Regions from separate parts of the Gelria sp. Kuro-4 genome, predicted to be linked through region 2. Evidence: riboswitches for the same ligand, from Rfam matches in the RefSeq annotation. Region 2 holds a riboswitch; each other region holds the start of a gene.
The links. A riboswitch is a leader RNA that binds a small molecule or an ion and turns the genes downstream of it on or off. The one in region 2 is predicted to bind thiamine pyrophosphate.
Positions count from the first base shown of each region.

Region 1: linked by a shared signal. The riboswitch ahead of thiE (thiamine phosphate synthase) and the one ahead of K5554_RS02000 (sulfide-dependent adenosine diphosphate thiazole synthase) in region 2 are both predicted to bind thiamine pyrophosphate.
Region 3: linked by a shared signal. The riboswitch ahead of thiD (bifunctional hydroxymethylpyrimidine kinase/phosphomethylpyrimidine kinase) and the one ahead of K5554_RS02000 (sulfide-dependent adenosine diphosphate thiazole synthase) in region 2 are both predicted to bind thiamine pyrophosphate.

Region 1 covers NZ_AP024619.1:2,745,504-2,750,263, reverse strand. The annotation lists gene K5554_RS13760 (hypothetical protein) at 1-105, opposite strand, end outside; gene K5554_RS13755 (nucleotidyltransferase family protein) at 102-467, opposite strand; gene K5554_RS13750 (Cof-type HAD-IIB family hydrolase) at 581-1,390, opposite strand; gene K5554_RS13745 (hypothetical protein) at 1,387-1,620, opposite strand; gene thiE (thiamine phosphate synthase) at 1,640-2,278, opposite strand; TPP riboswitch at 2,365-2,464, opposite strand; gene K5554_RS13735 (flavin reductase family protein) at 2,687-3,217, opposite strand; gene K5554_RS13730 (nucleotidyltransferase domain-containing protein) at 3,262-3,633, opposite strand; gene K5554_RS14775 (HEPN domain-containing protein) at 3,600-3,878, opposite strand; gene K5554_RS13720 (IS1182 family transposase) at 4,021-4,760, opposite strand, start outside.
Region 2 covers NZ_AP024619.1:372,448-377,207, forward strand. The annotation lists gene K5554_RS01985 (IS110 family transposase) at 1-14, opposite strand, end outside; gene K5554_RS14645 (amidohydrolase family protein) at 818-1,357, opposite strand; gene K5554_RS01995 (histidine triad nucleotide-binding protein) at 1,441-1,794, opposite strand; gene K5554_RS02000 (sulfide-dependent adenosine diphosphate thiazole synthase) at 1,832-2,605, opposite strand; TPP riboswitch at 2,704-2,807, opposite strand; gene K5554_RS02005 (hypothetical protein) at 3,057-3,536, opposite strand; gene K5554_RS02010 (hypothetical protein) at 3,671-4,024, shown strand; gene ade (adenine deaminase) at 4,548-4,760, opposite strand, start outside.
Region 3 covers NZ_AP024619.1:963,822-968,581, forward strand. The annotation lists gene K5554_RS04860 (NrtA/SsuA/CpmA family ABC transporter substrate-binding protein) at 1-440, opposite strand, end outside; gene K5554_RS04865 (ABC transporter ATP-binding protein) at 444-1,181, opposite strand; gene K5554_RS04870 (ABC transporter permease) at 1,163-2,044, opposite strand; TPP riboswitch at 2,538-2,642, shown strand; gene thiD (bifunctional hydroxymethylpyrimidine kinase/phosphomethylpyrimidine kinase) at 2,716-3,510, shown strand; gene thiM (hydroxyethylthiazole kinase) at 3,545-4,369, shown strand; gene thiW (energy coupling factor transporter S component ThiW) at 4,437-4,760, shown strand, end outside.

The DNA.
Region 1 (4,760 bases), 510 kb from region 2:
TGCAGCGAGAAACCCGTGGGCCGCCAGTTCCTCTTCCAAGGCGGCGATGTTGTTCAGCTCGGCGGTGATCTTGGCTTGAACGAGCAGGAACTCTTTTTTAGTCATAACGGTACCCCCTCCCTCTCGACGCGCTGGCGCAGGCTGGGATGGGCGGTCTCGGCGAGGATGATCTGCAGGGGAAAGGGCACGGCGAGGTGCTCCATGGCGGCCAAGGCGGCCCAGTAGTTGGCCGACCGCGGGAAGCCGACGGCGAAAAGGTCGATGTCGGAATGCTCGTCGAAGCGACCCCAGGCCAGGGAACCGTACAGATAAACGCGCTTTACGCCATAGTCTTTTTTCAGCCGGGCTGCGATGATGCGCGCCCGCGCCAGGGCCGCTTCGCGCAGTCCCTGCTCTTCTTCCGCTTTCCGAGCGGCGCGCCGGCGCCAGGTTTCCCGAGCGCGTACCGGATCAAACTGTACCTCCATGCCCACCACCCTCTCCTCGGCTCCATCTTGGCACCATTCTAACACAGCTTGGCGGCCATTACCAGTACCTGCCATTAACTGGGGGCGTAGCGGAAGAGTGACCACAGGTGCTTTCAAAGCTCCCCGGCCAGGAGCTTGCTTATGAGCTGGGCGACGCCGTTTTCGTTGTTGCCGGCGGTGACGTACTGCGCCTGGGAGCGGACGGCGGCGGGCGCGTTGGCCATGGCCACGCCCAGGCCGGCGCCCCGAAGCATCTCGAGGTCGTTCAGGCCGTCGCCTACGGCCACGGTGGCGGCGAGAGGGATGCCCAGGAGCTCCGCCAGGCGTTCCAGCGCGCGGCCCTTGGAGACTCCGGGGGCCAGCACCTCGAGGAGGTTCGGGTGCGAGGAGGTGGTGCGCACGGCCGCCGCCAGGCGCTCATGTACCCGCTCCGCCGCCGGCGCGAGCTCTTCCGGCTCGCCCAGGAAGTCGAACTGGCTTATGCCGCCGGCCACGTAGGCGGCCAGGTCAGGCACCACCACGGGCTCAACCGCTGAGTAGCCCAGGTAGATGCGCGTCCAGGTGGTGATCCTTTCCACCACCAGTTCACCGGCGGCATAGGCCTGACAGGAGAGCTCAAGCTCCCGGGCGGTCTGCACCAGTTTTTGCGCTGCCCCGCCGGCGATCATCTGGTGAGCGAGAACAACCCCAGCGGGGGTCATAAGGAGCGCGCCGTGGTGAAGGATGAGGGGCGCCGTAAGGCCCAGGCGGCGGGCGTAGGGGAGGGCATCGGCCAGGAGGCGCCCCGTGGCCAGGGTGACGGTGAGCCCGGCCGCCTGGGCCGCCTTTACGGCCGCCTCGGTTTCCAGGGTCAGCCGGCTGTCGTCGGTGAGCAGGGTTCCATCCAGGTCCAGGGCGAGCAGACGGTAGCGCAGGGGGCTCATCGGTTATTCTCCCCGGGAGCGAAAAAGACTCCCCACAACCTGTCCTCCGGCGGTATCGAGAAGGGTTTTTCACCGCCCGGTGTGCTCAGGAGACAGCCTTCTTCACCCGGCGCCGCCCGGCCAATGGCAGCCGCCGGGATGCGTGCCCCCACTGCCACCCGGCGGCCGGGAGCGCCTGCCGCCGGGAGAACAACCCGCTGGAAGAAAGCGTCGTTTACCCTGCCGATCATTCTGTGCACCTCCGCTCTTTCAGCACTTCCCCGGCCGGGCTCGGAAAGCGGCGACGAGCCTGCGGGCTGCGTCCTGCGGGTCCGGCGCGGCGACGACGGCGGAAACCACCGCCAGGCCGTCAACGCCGGTGGCGGCCACCGCCGCGGCATTGGCCGCGTTGATCCCGCCGATGGCCACCACAGGGATCTTCACCGCCGCCTTGATGGCCTTGAGCGGCTCGAGCCCGATGGCTTCCCCGGCATCGGCCTTGGTCCCGGTGGGAAACACAGCGCCCACGCCCAGGTAATCGGCCCCGTCCGCTTCGGCCTGCAGCGCTTCCTCCACGCTGGAGGCGGAGACGCCGATGATCTTTTCCGGCCCCAGTATCTGCCGCGCCAGGCGGCAGGGAATGTCCTCCTGGCCCAGGTGTACGCCCTCGGCGTCCACGGCCAGCGCCACATCCAGCCGGTCGTTGACGATGAGCGGGACGCCGTAGCGGCGCGTCACGGCAAGGAGCGTCTGTGCCTCCGCCACCATCTCCCGCCCGCCGGCCTCTTTTTCCCGGAGCTGTACCAGAGTGACGCCGCCGCGGATGGCTTTTTCCATCACCTCCGCCGAGCTGCGCCCGCCCGCCAGGCGCCGGTCGGTAATGGCATAGAGTTCATAGTTAACCTGCATACCTTCCCCTCCCTTGAGTGTCCGCCGGGACGGCTTCTGCCGGCCGGGTGGCCGCACGCGACAAAGGCCGCAGGGGAATGCCTGCGGCCCAACTTTCCCCGCCTTCCCTACGCTGGCATTACCCAGATCAGGTGTAAGGGTTGGCCTTCCGGCCTCTCAGCTCTTGGAGCTCCCCCAGCGGAACAACACGGTATTCGGTTGGCTCACCTAAGTGTTCGTCACGCGCAGCCGGATTCCTGCCCGCTGTACCCGAAGAGAGGCTCTTCGAAGCTGGGCACAGACAATCTGAGTACTTGCATTCTAAACCCTGCCGTTAGCCGACGGCACAGTTTCCGGAGCTCGCATGTAGGAGGGTACTTCCTTACTCCAACGGTGGTTCGCCGGTCCTAAGACCGTGCCGACGGACGGCTACTTCAACGGAGCACACTGCCAGTACTGGCCGTTGCAGTAGGCCAGCGGCCGCGCCTTGGCCGGGTCGATGCGGCCGCGGGCGTCGAGGACGGTCTCATCGGCGTGCACGGCCACAATTTCCGCGAGAAAGAGGTCGTGGCTTGGGAGTTTCACCACCTGCTGCACGCGGCACTCCAGATTCACCGGGCACTCGGCGATAAGCGGCGCCTTGACCTTTTGCGCCGGCACGGCGGTGAGACCGGTGGCGGCGAACTTGTCGCTGGTGCGCCCTGAGGTGCTCCCGCACACCTCCACCGCCTTCAGCTGGTCGGCCCGAGGAATGTTGACAACAAACTCACCGGTTTGGCTGATGAGCTCGTGCGAGTAGCGCGACGGCCTTACGCCGATTCCCACCATGGGCGGCGTTGAGTTTACCACCCCGGCCCAGGCCAGGGTGACGATGTTTTTGGGACCCGCGAGCCCGCCGCACGAGACCAAGACCACGGGTACGGGATAGAGCAGAGTCTGAGGAGTGAGCTGCTTCTTCATTGCAATCTCCTTCCAGTTTGATGCTTTAAATCATGCCCATACAGTCAGTCGGCTCTCGCTTCCTCTTCTGAGGATTTGCCGACGTAATCGATAGTTTGCTCACGCGTGAGCACATGGCGCACAAAATTTCCTTCGCGCTCGAGGCAGAGATCGAGTTCCTCCGGTGAGTAAGCCAAGGCTTCCACCGGTTCCATCACCTGGGCTGCTGCCTTTCCTAGTACTTCCCAGCGACGCCAAGCAGGCATGCCGGAAAAATCCGGGGAAACCACCAACAGGTCGATATCGCTCCCTTCTTTGGCTTCACCGCGGGCCCAGGAACCGAAAAGCATAGCCCGCTCCACTTGGATGCCTTGCGCAGCCAGCGCGGACAAGAAGGCTTGTACTATCGGAGTGACGATGTTTGGTCCTTGAGGCATTGTATCACTTCCCTTGCCTTGACTAGGTAATCCCGAGCCAACTCTTTAGGGTAGCGTTTAATTGCTTCGTCAAGAAGATCAGGGTAGCGGGTACCAACTCCGGCCATGTTTAGGACGGCAAGGAACTCCACATGTTCCGGGGTTAGCGCTGGCTGCGCGAGTTTAGCCAGCGCAAGAAGGTTATGCGTTTTCGGTGGCGTGTCACCTGTACGTTCTACGACAAGAGCCTTAAGCGCCTTTTCCACGAGATCCCTGAAAAACCCGGTACTCCTTGACACTTCTCAAGCCTGAGGTTTGCCACATAATGGTAGTTGGCGTGTATCTAGGTGCTTAAGTCACTCCCGATTTCCCTTGATATTCCTGGCTTTGAATGTTTTGTCACTACATTCAGGCCGTAGCCAGCTGAGCCGCGATTCTTTGCGCCATCTTTTTGACGTTCAGGCAGATAAAAGTCAGAAAGACCTGGATAGCTACGCGGAAACGACCCCGATAGCGGGCTCGTGCCATGCCGTGCCAGGTTTTGGCCTCGCCGAATATTCTCTCGATTGTTCTTCTGATGCGCATTGCAATTTTGATGCCTCGCGGTCGGTTAGCGAGGACTTCCGGTTTTACGTAGGCTCTTTTCCGGGTTTCGGTTTTACTCAGGCAGGAGTTACGATACGGACAGGCGGCACAGTCCTTTTCCGAGAAGTAATAGGTCAGCCCACCGTTCTTGTGAGGGGTACTGCCAATGGCCTTCTTGCCCGCTTTGCAACGGAGAACCTTTGATTTTGGGTTGTACTTAAAGCCTTGTTCCTCAAGCCTGTCTTTCTTTGTGCGATTAGGAATGTAGGGTTTGATATTGCTTTCAACCAACTCCGTTCGAAAAGTGGAATCATCGTAACCCTTGTCAGCAGCCAGTCGGGATGCCTTCAACTCCCTTTCTTCCAAGGCCGCTATCATTTCCTTGGCGGGTTCAAGTTCCGCTTCGTTGCCTGGAGTAACCTCCACAGCGGTGACAATGCCCGTCTCATCGCAAGCCGCATGAACTTTGTATCCCAAGAACGGTTCGTCTTTCTTCTTAAAGCCCCAGCGAGCCTCCGGATCACTGAAGCTGGCTACACCCTCACCGTTCAGAACGGCGGCAT
Region 2 (4,760 bases):
AGTTCGCTTTGCATTCGTCGTTCCCCCTAACCCTAGCGTATCGCCTCGACCGGAGGGAACTTCCTGCTCAAGACTCTCCTCGACGTGCTCGAAGCAACAATCTACGGCACCTCGAAGTTCCCGCGCGCAAACTCCTTCACGGACTCACTGGTGCCAAGGAATCCCGGCGTCTGTTCCAACCGAAGCGTTACCTTTACTATCACCTATTACACCTCGTCGGGCAAGCCCTGCACCTACCCATTTTCATGCATCACGGTGCGCTCCGCGCGGGGGAACTCCTTCGAAAATTCCCTTGAGCTAAGCTGCAGTCTCATCCTGCTTTAGAGTAACTTTGTATCCCAAGGCTTCAAGGCGCGCCACCGCCCGAGAGACTGCGCCTCGTTCGTTCAGTTTATCAAAGTAATCGGGACCCTCGCTGGGAAACTGCTCATGTCAACTCCGGTTTCTGCCAAAATCTCCTCGGCGTTGCGCCGACCCAAACCGTGAATCTCGCGATCGCCGAGGTCAGACTACTAATCAGTCTTATCGGCACCAAGGGAAAACGACCTTCTTCATCCGGGTAGTGCGATACAAGTTCGCCTTCTCTCTATTTTCATCCTTCGTGGTGCCACTATTTAGCGGCATGGATGACTACTACAAGTTTACTCTACCCTCTAAGAGATACTTGTCCTGTTTTTCCAGGGCGATTTGCTCAACGTCCTGTCCCAGCCCCATGATGATGTCCCAAAGGCGTTCCTCAAATCCCGAACGCCAATCTGCCCTCCTAAGTCACAAATTCTATCAAACACCTGCAGGAAAGCCGCGGCTAGTTGTTGAATTAATTCCATGAGACCTCACCCTCCTGAGTATCTCCGATACTCGTCCTGCCTAAGGACGGTGGGGTCTCTTTCTTCGTCTTTCCGCTCAGTTCCTGCCGTGGGAGCTGTTTCCAGGGAAGGAGAAACAGCGATAGCCCGCCTGGATGTACACCCCGTGGCCATGGCCCCATGTGGATCATCACAATTTTGACCTCGGGGAAAACCTCGGCCAGCTGAGCGATGCTCCAAGGAAGGGGAAAGGGAGGGCGCCCGGAGTAGATGAAAAGAGGGACATCCAGGTCTTTGGCCGCTTCGGCGATGGGGTGCACCACTTCTTCGTTGGCCACAAAGGCATGCAGGAGGGGATGTAATTTGATGCCTTTGAAGCCAGCACTCTCAATGTAGCGCTTGGCCTCGTCTACGGCTTTTGCTCCCTCCCAGGGGGTAACCCACGCAATACCGACAAGCCTATGCTGGTACTTACGAACGGCGGCCCTGGTTTCCTCGTTGTCGAAGGTAATTCGCCATCCGATGTTGCCATCCTTTTGGGCGAAGAAAATAGCAGACGCTCACAGGCCATCTATGTGAGAGTGAAAAGCCCCCTTTCCTGCGAAGGACAGGAGGCTTTTTCACCGTCTGTTTTTTAAACGATGTATTTCAGCAGTTTTCCACCTATCAGATGATAGTGGAGGTGGTAGATGACCTGACCACCGTCAGCGCGGCAGTTGTTCACGAGCTTAAAACCGCGTTCGGCTATCCCCTGTTGCCGGGCGATTTCCGCTGCTACCCACTGGATATGCCCTAGTACGTCTACATCCTCAGCCGTCGTCTTGGTGAGATCTGGTATATGTTTGCGAGGTACGATGAGGATGTGTACCGGCGCTATCGGCTTGATGTCCTCAAACGCCATGACCTTTTCGTCTTGATATACCACTTTTGCCGATATTTTGCCTTCAATTATTCCGCAAAAAATACAATCGGATGGCAGGTCAGCCACCTCCTCAGTGGCAGAAAATTACACTTCCCAACGGGCATTATTTCTGAATGTATTCTGCGATTAACCCGGCCGCTTTCTTACCCGAGAGTAACATACCTCCAAAGATAGGACCCATCCTGCACCCACCGTCGACGTTGTTTGCCGCCATACCTGCCACAAACAATCCCGGGGCTACCATACGGGTATTCCTTACCACCTCTTCTTCGCCCTTTGTGGCATTCATAAAGGATTCTTTTGTCATCTCTAGCTTGGCTCTCTTGCTGTAGAGATTTACAAGGACAGCGTCATGCCCGGTAGAATCAAGTACAGCTTTGGCTGTGAGCACCATCGGATCTACATGCAATCCTCCCATCTCGATGGCACTGTTATTGATGACCACGCCGGTGATTTTATTCTCTGTGGAATGAAGATCCACTACAGTAATGAGATTGAACAACTTGATATTGGGGTGGGAAGCGGCAGCGAAGATGAGCTTGCTGGCGAAGGCCACAGATGAGACAACCAGGGCCTGTTCATCTTCTGTGTACGGGATGCCGAACTGGTTGAGGATGTCCGCTACATCTTTTTGCAGTATGACCTTGTTGAAGCTCATCGAGCCGCCCCATATGCCTCCTCCGGGAGCAATGCGTCTGTCGAGCACTGTGACTTTATATCCTTTTTCTGCCAGGGTATAAGCGCAGACCAGCCCGGAAGGCCCTGCACCGGTGACTATGATGTCCGATTCCACCGCCTCTTCTAGTTCTTGCAAATAATGCCTGAGAATTAAGCGGCTCACCTTCACATCGTGAACGGGTTGGGAAAAGACGTTCATCTGAGACTCCTCCTCCTTAAAGTTTTATATAGCTCTACCTTGGCCTGGCAGCCTCAAAGCGCCCTAAATAAAAACGCCGGCGTAGGCCGGCTGACGCTTCTATTGTGACAACCGTTCCCTACGGTGGAATTACCCACATCAGGTTCTAGGGGTTCGGAGCTTTGCCCTCCGTCTCAGCTTTATAGCTCCCCCACGGCGCGATCCGAGTATTATTTAATTGATCCGAGATCATTTTACAGCTGTAAACTTCAACAGTCAATACTTTTAAGATGAGTTAGTGTCAAGACTTAGTAAGCACGATTACACGAGTTTACTGTACCAGACTTCTCTCTTCTGTTCCTCAGGCGTTCTTCGTTCTCCCTCAGGATCATGCACGCGGTGCCAGCGTTCGGCCGGGAGCCGCCGCTTTCGCAGGCTTGCGAAAAACCGTGGAAAGTTGATACCTGACCCCTTAGTCAGCCAGCATCCGTGCCAGCATGCTGGCTGCAAGATACTGGAACTCCGGTACCTTGATCAGGTTCCACAGCATTTCCACCTGGGATGCTGAGAGCGGGTTCGGCAGGCCTTCAGTGCCCGGCCCGCCGCCCTCGAGCTTGGTCTTGGCCAGACCGAGGATCTGGAGCAAAACCTCTACTCCTTCTTTCGTTTTTTCCGCTGCGTTGGCCACGGTGCTGAGCGCCGCTTCCGCCTTGCCGCTTACGATTACCTCGCGCACTGCGGCCTTACCTTGGGCAGCTAGGTTGGCACCGCCGGCGCCGGACTCCGCCGGTGGAACAGGTGCCTCCCCGGAAGGAGGTGCTTCGTAACCCCCGCCGGTGGTGTCGGCGTTTTTCGGCCCCTCGTCGCCCGGCTCGGCCGGCAGCAAAGGCGCACCGCGCATCAGGCCCGGGGCCAGTGTATTCTGGATATCACGCTCACGCTCGTGCGGCATGCTTCATACCTCCCTGGCAGTTTACCGCCCTGTTCTCTCCATTGTATTCGCCCGGCCTCCAGGTGGTGAAACCCGGCACTTTGTCGGCGCCAGGCGAATACTCTAGACTAGAAAATGCCAAGGAGGTAAGAAACTTGGGTGAGAAGATGCAGGAGCTCTCGCAAGAAGTCCAAAAGCTGATGACGCAAGGAGGACTGTCGCCGGAAGAGGCCCTGCTGCAGGCCGGAATCAGCCTAACGGACAAGGCCAAGCTCTATGATCTGGCCCTCGACAGCGGCCTGCTCAAGGACGAACCCACAGACCCGCAGCAGCTTATGCACATGGCCCAGAGCCTGACGGCCGCCCTGGATCCGGCCACCAAAAAAACGCTCGGAACCCTCATCAGCAGGGTGGCCGAGCAGGCCGGGGCCGGCACACCACCGCCTGAGGTCCAGGACTTCCTGCGCAGCCTTCTAGGGAGCGAGGAGGAACACCCACAAGAGAGGTAAGGTGGACGGCCTCAACCTCAAGCCCGCCCTTTCAGTCAGCCCGTTCGCTTGCCGAGGCGGCACGCGCAGGCGCTACGGCGCCATCATCAGCGCCATCGGGTCGGCTCTGTTCTTTACCGCGGCCATCTTGACGCTGTTCCTGCCGCGCGGTGTCGCCCCCGCCCGCCGCCTACCCCGAGTACTCGCTGGATGCCACTTTATCATCCGCCCGCGGGTGACAACGGAGGGCGGGGAGTGGGCAGGCGCCGGGCAATGCACGGCCCCGCCTAAAGATCGGCCCTGGCACGCGCCAGGGCTGATCCTTGCTTTCATCCGGCCTTAGACTTTGCAACCAGGGAAGAAGAAGAGGAGGAAGAAGAAGAACAGGATGATGATGATGAGGATGAGGATCCACCACCACCAAAAGCCGCCGATGAAAGCCGGTGCGTCAGCCATAGTACACCCTCCTTTGTTCTTGCTTGGGCGCGGAAGCCCCGCCGCCTAACCCACTATATGCCCGGCGGGGGATGTGTGCTACTCGGCTTTAGACATCGAGCACCGGATCGACAAACCGGAACCTCAGCGTGTCCACCAAACCCCGGTTGGTGATGCGCAGCTCCGGCAACACCGCCAGCGAAAGAAGGGCCATGGTCATAAAGGGCGACACCAGCCGGCAGCCCAGCGCCCGCCAGGCCGCCTCCAGGGCGCGCACCGCGGCGTCCACTTCTTCCACCGGCTCAGGCGACATGAGCCCGGC
Region 3 (4,760 bases), 590 kb from region 2:
TTGGCGGTGCCCACCTTCTTGCCCTTGAGATCGGCTACAGACTTTATGGGCGCGGCGGCCGGTACAATGATGCCGAAGCCGCGTGGAGACATGCTGTAGTTGGCGATCACCTTAAGGTCGACGCCCTGGGCGCGGGCGAGCAGGGCCGAGGTGCCGCCGAGCACGGAGGCGAAGTCCAGCGAGCCGGCAGCCAGCCCTTCCGTCTGCGCCGGCCCGGCGACGATGTTGTGATACCGGAAGGTGATACCGTCCGGCTGGAAAGCCTTTTCAAAGAGCTGTTGGTCTTTCGCCACAATAGAGGGCACGTTCAGCGGCAGCGCCACGTAGGTGGCGTTGATTTCGCGGGGGAGGGCCCCTTTCTGTGGCGTTCCCCCGGCGCAGCCGCTCAGGCTTAAGGTCAAGAGAACGAAGAGCAGGCCGGCGATGATTTTTCTTGCCATCTATTATACCTCCAAAAGAGCCAAAATCCGGCGCCGCAGTGCGGCGAAGGCCGGTGCGGTGCGGTCCCGCGGGTAAGGCAGGTCGATAGCCACCACCTCCTTCACGCGCCCCGGGCGGGCGGTTAGAACCACTACCTGGCCTGCCAGGAACACCGCCTCTTCGATGTCGTGGGTGACGAGAAGGAGGGTGGCGCCGGTGGTCTGCCAGAGCCGGACCAGCTCGCCCTGCAGGCGGCTGCGGGTGATGGCGTCCAGGGCGGCAAACGGTTCATCCAGGAGCAGCAGCTCGGGCGCCGGGGCCAGGGCGCGGGCCAGCGCCGCCCGCTGCGCCATGCCGCCTGAGAGCTGGTCCGGGTAGGCGGCGGCGAAGGCGGTAAGGCCCACCAGGTCCAGCGCCGCCGCAGCGCGCTCGGTGCGCACGCGCCCCGGCACGCCGCGCAGGCCAAAGGCCGCATTCTCCGCCACCGTAAGCCAAGGGAAAAGGCGCGGCTCCTGAAAGACCAGCCCGCAGGCCCGGCTGGGGCCCGCCACCGGCTGCCCCTTGAGGAACACGCTGCCGGCGCTCGGGACGTCCAGCCCGGCGATGAGGCGCAGCAGGGTGGTTTTGCCGCAGCCGCTCGGGCCTACTACCGCCGCCGCTGCACCTGCTTCCACGGACAGAGAAACGCCCGCCAGGGCGGTGAGCGCCTTCCCATCCAGGCAAAAGGCCTTTTCGATCCCCTTTACCTCCAGGTACGGCATGGCGCCCCTCCTTTTGCCGCCGCCTGCGCCCGGGCGGGTTCCCCGCGGCCGGCCGGGAGCGCCGGCCGGCGCCGCAGGCGGCGCTCGGCGCAGTCAAGGAACGCTTCCAGGGAGAGGCCCACCAGCCCGATCACGGCCACGCCGCCCAGGATGACCGCCGGTTGCGAGAGCTCGCGGGCCTCTACAATGAGGTACCCAAGACCGCTCGGGGCAGCGATGAGTTCCGCCGCCACCAGCGCCCGCCAGCTGTAGCCCAGGCCGAGCCTAAGGCCGGTGAAGATGGCCGGGGCCGCGGCCGGCAGGTACACCTCGCGGATGAGCGCGAGCGGCGGCAGGCGGTACAAGAGCCCCACTTCAATGAGGCGCGGGTCGGCCGCGGCAATGCCGTGCAGGGTGTTGAGAAAAAGAGGAAAGAAGGCGGCGTAGGCGATCACCGCGTTCTTCGAGGCTTCCCCGATCCCCAGCCAGAGGATGAAGAGCGGTATCCAGGCTATGGGCGGCACATGCTGCAAAAAGCCCAGGGTAGGGGCGAGGAGCTCCCGCGCGCGGCGTGAGAGCCCCACCACAAGCCCCAGCGGGAGGGCCAGGACCACCGCCAGGCCAAACCCGGCCAGCACCCGCCCCAGGCTGGCCGTAAGGTGCACCCAGAGCTCACCGCTCTCGATCAGCTCGCCCAGCGCCCGCGCTACGGCGGGCGGTGCAGGCAGGAGGTAGGGGGTGAAGGGGCCGAAGCGGGCGGCGGCCCACCAGCCGGCCACCAGCGCCGCCGGGAGCAGCATTCTCCGGCCTAAACGCCAAAAAGGCCGCACTCCGGCCGCCGGCGACGCCGGCACGGCAACCAGAGGGGCCTTCCTGAGTCCCATGCTTTTTTCCTCCTTCCCTTGGCGGCAGGGTGCAACCCCTGGTCGCAGGAACGGGATGGGTGGCTTCCCTTCTCGGGGCGGCTGCACCGTACCCGGGTCAGGATTGTCAGCCATGTAACTATCTTTACCATAAGTTTAGCAGCATGGGTTTGTCTTTGGCAAGGGGTTTTTCTCATGTCTCCTGCGAAAAAAAGTCACGATCCGGCGGTAGGTCGGGGGGAGGCCGCGCCGGTTACAGTTTGTGCTCGCTGATTTCCACGTCGCGGGCCGGAAATCCCAACGTCATGGTTGTCTCGATCACCTTGCCATTTTCCCGGACGGTGGAGAGGGAGGGCCGGAGCTCGGGACGGGGGCAGACTTTGGCGGGGCAGGGTTCAAGACGTCTTGGCCGGCCTTGCAGTTCTACGGAATTCCTTTCTGTCAGCCTGTACGGTGTAAAAACTCATTTACTTTTCTACCAGCAAGGACTATAATGGGGCTGACAACAGCATAGGGCAACTGCTAGGGGAGCCCGCACGGGCTGAGATAAGGGAGCCGTCCCTTGACCCTGTGACCTGATCTGGGTAATACCAGCGTAGGGAAGCGGTGCAGCAGCAAAGTTACCGCCTTTCCTTACGGGAAGGCGGTTTCCATTTTCCCCCGGCCCTTGCCCTGACGTAAGGAGGACCAGCATGACTTTACCCCGTGTACTCACCATCGCCGGCTCCGACTCGGGCGGCGGGGCCGGCATCCAGGCGGACCTCAAGACCTTCACCGTGCTCGGCGCCTACGGCATGAGCGCCCTCACCGCGGTGACGGCGCAGAACACCCTGGGCGTGCAGGGGATCTACCCCTTGAGCCCGGCGGCGGTGGCGGCCCAGATCACCTCGGTGCTCACGGACATCGGGGCCGATGCCGCCAAGACCGGCATGCTCTTTTCGGCGGAGATCATTCGGGCGGTGGCCGAGAGGATCCGGCCCTTCCGCCTCAGCCGGTTGGTGGTGGACCCGGTGATGGTCGCGAAGGGCGGTGCGCGCCTCCTGGAAAGCACGGCCGAGGCCGCGCTGAAGGCGGAACTTTTGCCCCTGGCGGCGGTGGTGACGCCCAATCTGCCCGAGGCCGAGGTCCTGGCCGGGATGAGCATCCGGAAAGCGGCAGAGATGAAAGAAGCGGCCCGGCGCATTGTAGCCCTGGGGGCACGCGCTGTGGTGATCAAGGGCGGCCACCTGGCAGGCCCGCCGCTCGACCTCCTGTATGACGGCGCTGCTTTCCACGAGTTCCAGGGCGAACGCTGCGCGACCAAGAACACCCACGGCACCGGCTGCACCTTCTCCGCCGCTTTGGCAGTGGGGTTGGCGCAGGGACTGGAACTTCCGGCCGCTGTGCGCCGGGCCAAGGACTTCACCGCCTGCGCCATCCGTGCCGCCGTTCCCCTGGGGCACGGCCACGGCCCCACCAACCACCTGGCCTGGCTCGAGGCACATTGAGAACGAAGAAGAAACGGGGAAGAGGGGGATGCTTATGACCCTTGAGGAAAACGTAGGAGCCATCCTGGAAAGGATCCGGCAGGAGCGTCCGCTGGTACACCACATCACCAACACCGTGGTGGCCAACATCACGGCGAACATCACCCTGGCCTTCGGCGCTGCCCCGGTTATGGCGGATGCACCAGAAGAGGTAGAGGAGATGGTGGCCCAGGCCCAGGCGCTGGTTCTTAACACCGGAACGCCGTCGCGCGCCGGCTGGGAAGCCATGCTGCGCGCCGGGCGGGCGGCGAACCGCAGGGGTATCCCGGTGGTGCTGGACCCGGTGGGTGTGGGCGCCACCCGGTTTCGCCAGGAGCTCGCTCACGAGCTCGTCACCGAGCTCAAGCTTGCCGTCATTCGCGGCAACGCAGCGGAAATGGGGGCCCTGGCCGGGGAGGCGGTGCGGCCGCGCGGCGTGGACAGCCGGCTGGAGGAAGGGGCGCGGGCGGAGGATGCGGCTTGGCGGGCAGAAATCGCCAGGACGGTGGCGGACCGCTTTCAGACCGTAGCCGCCGTGACGGGAAGGTGGGACTTCATTGCCTCCGGCCGCCGCCTGGCCCGGGTGGAGAACGGCCACCCGCTGCTTACGGCCATCACCGGTAGCGGCTGCATGGCCACGGCGGTGATCGGAGCGTGGGTTGCCGCCGCCGAGGACGCCTTCGTCGCTGCTGCCGGCGCGCTCATGGCCTACGGCGTGGCGGCCGAGCTGGCCGCAGAGCGGGCGAGCGGCCCCGGCACCTTCCAGGCGCACCTTTTTGATGCCGCCTACCGCCTCACGCCGGCGCAGCTGGTGCAGCAGGCGCGCCTTACCCTGGTGTGAGGGCGGTTCGCCCGCGCGCGGGACGGTGGAGGACAATGGACAATTTGCGAAAGGACGGTGTGCTTCCGTGAAAACCCGTGAGCTTACCTTAATGGCCCTCCTGGTGGCGCTGGGGACGGCCACGGCGCGCGTCGCCTGGTTTTCCGTGGGCGTGGCCAAGGCCACGCCGGTGCAGCACGCCATCAACGTGATGGCGGCGGTGCTCCTCGGCCCGGAACGGGCCGTGGTGGTGGCGTTTCTCATCGGGCTGCTGCGCAACCTCTTAGGCGTGGGGTCGCTCCTGGCCTTCCCGGGCGGCATGGTGGGGGCGCTGCTGGCCGGCACGCTCTACCGCCTCACCGGGCGCACCTGGGCTGCGCCCGTGGGTGAGCTCGTCGGTACCGGGCTGCTC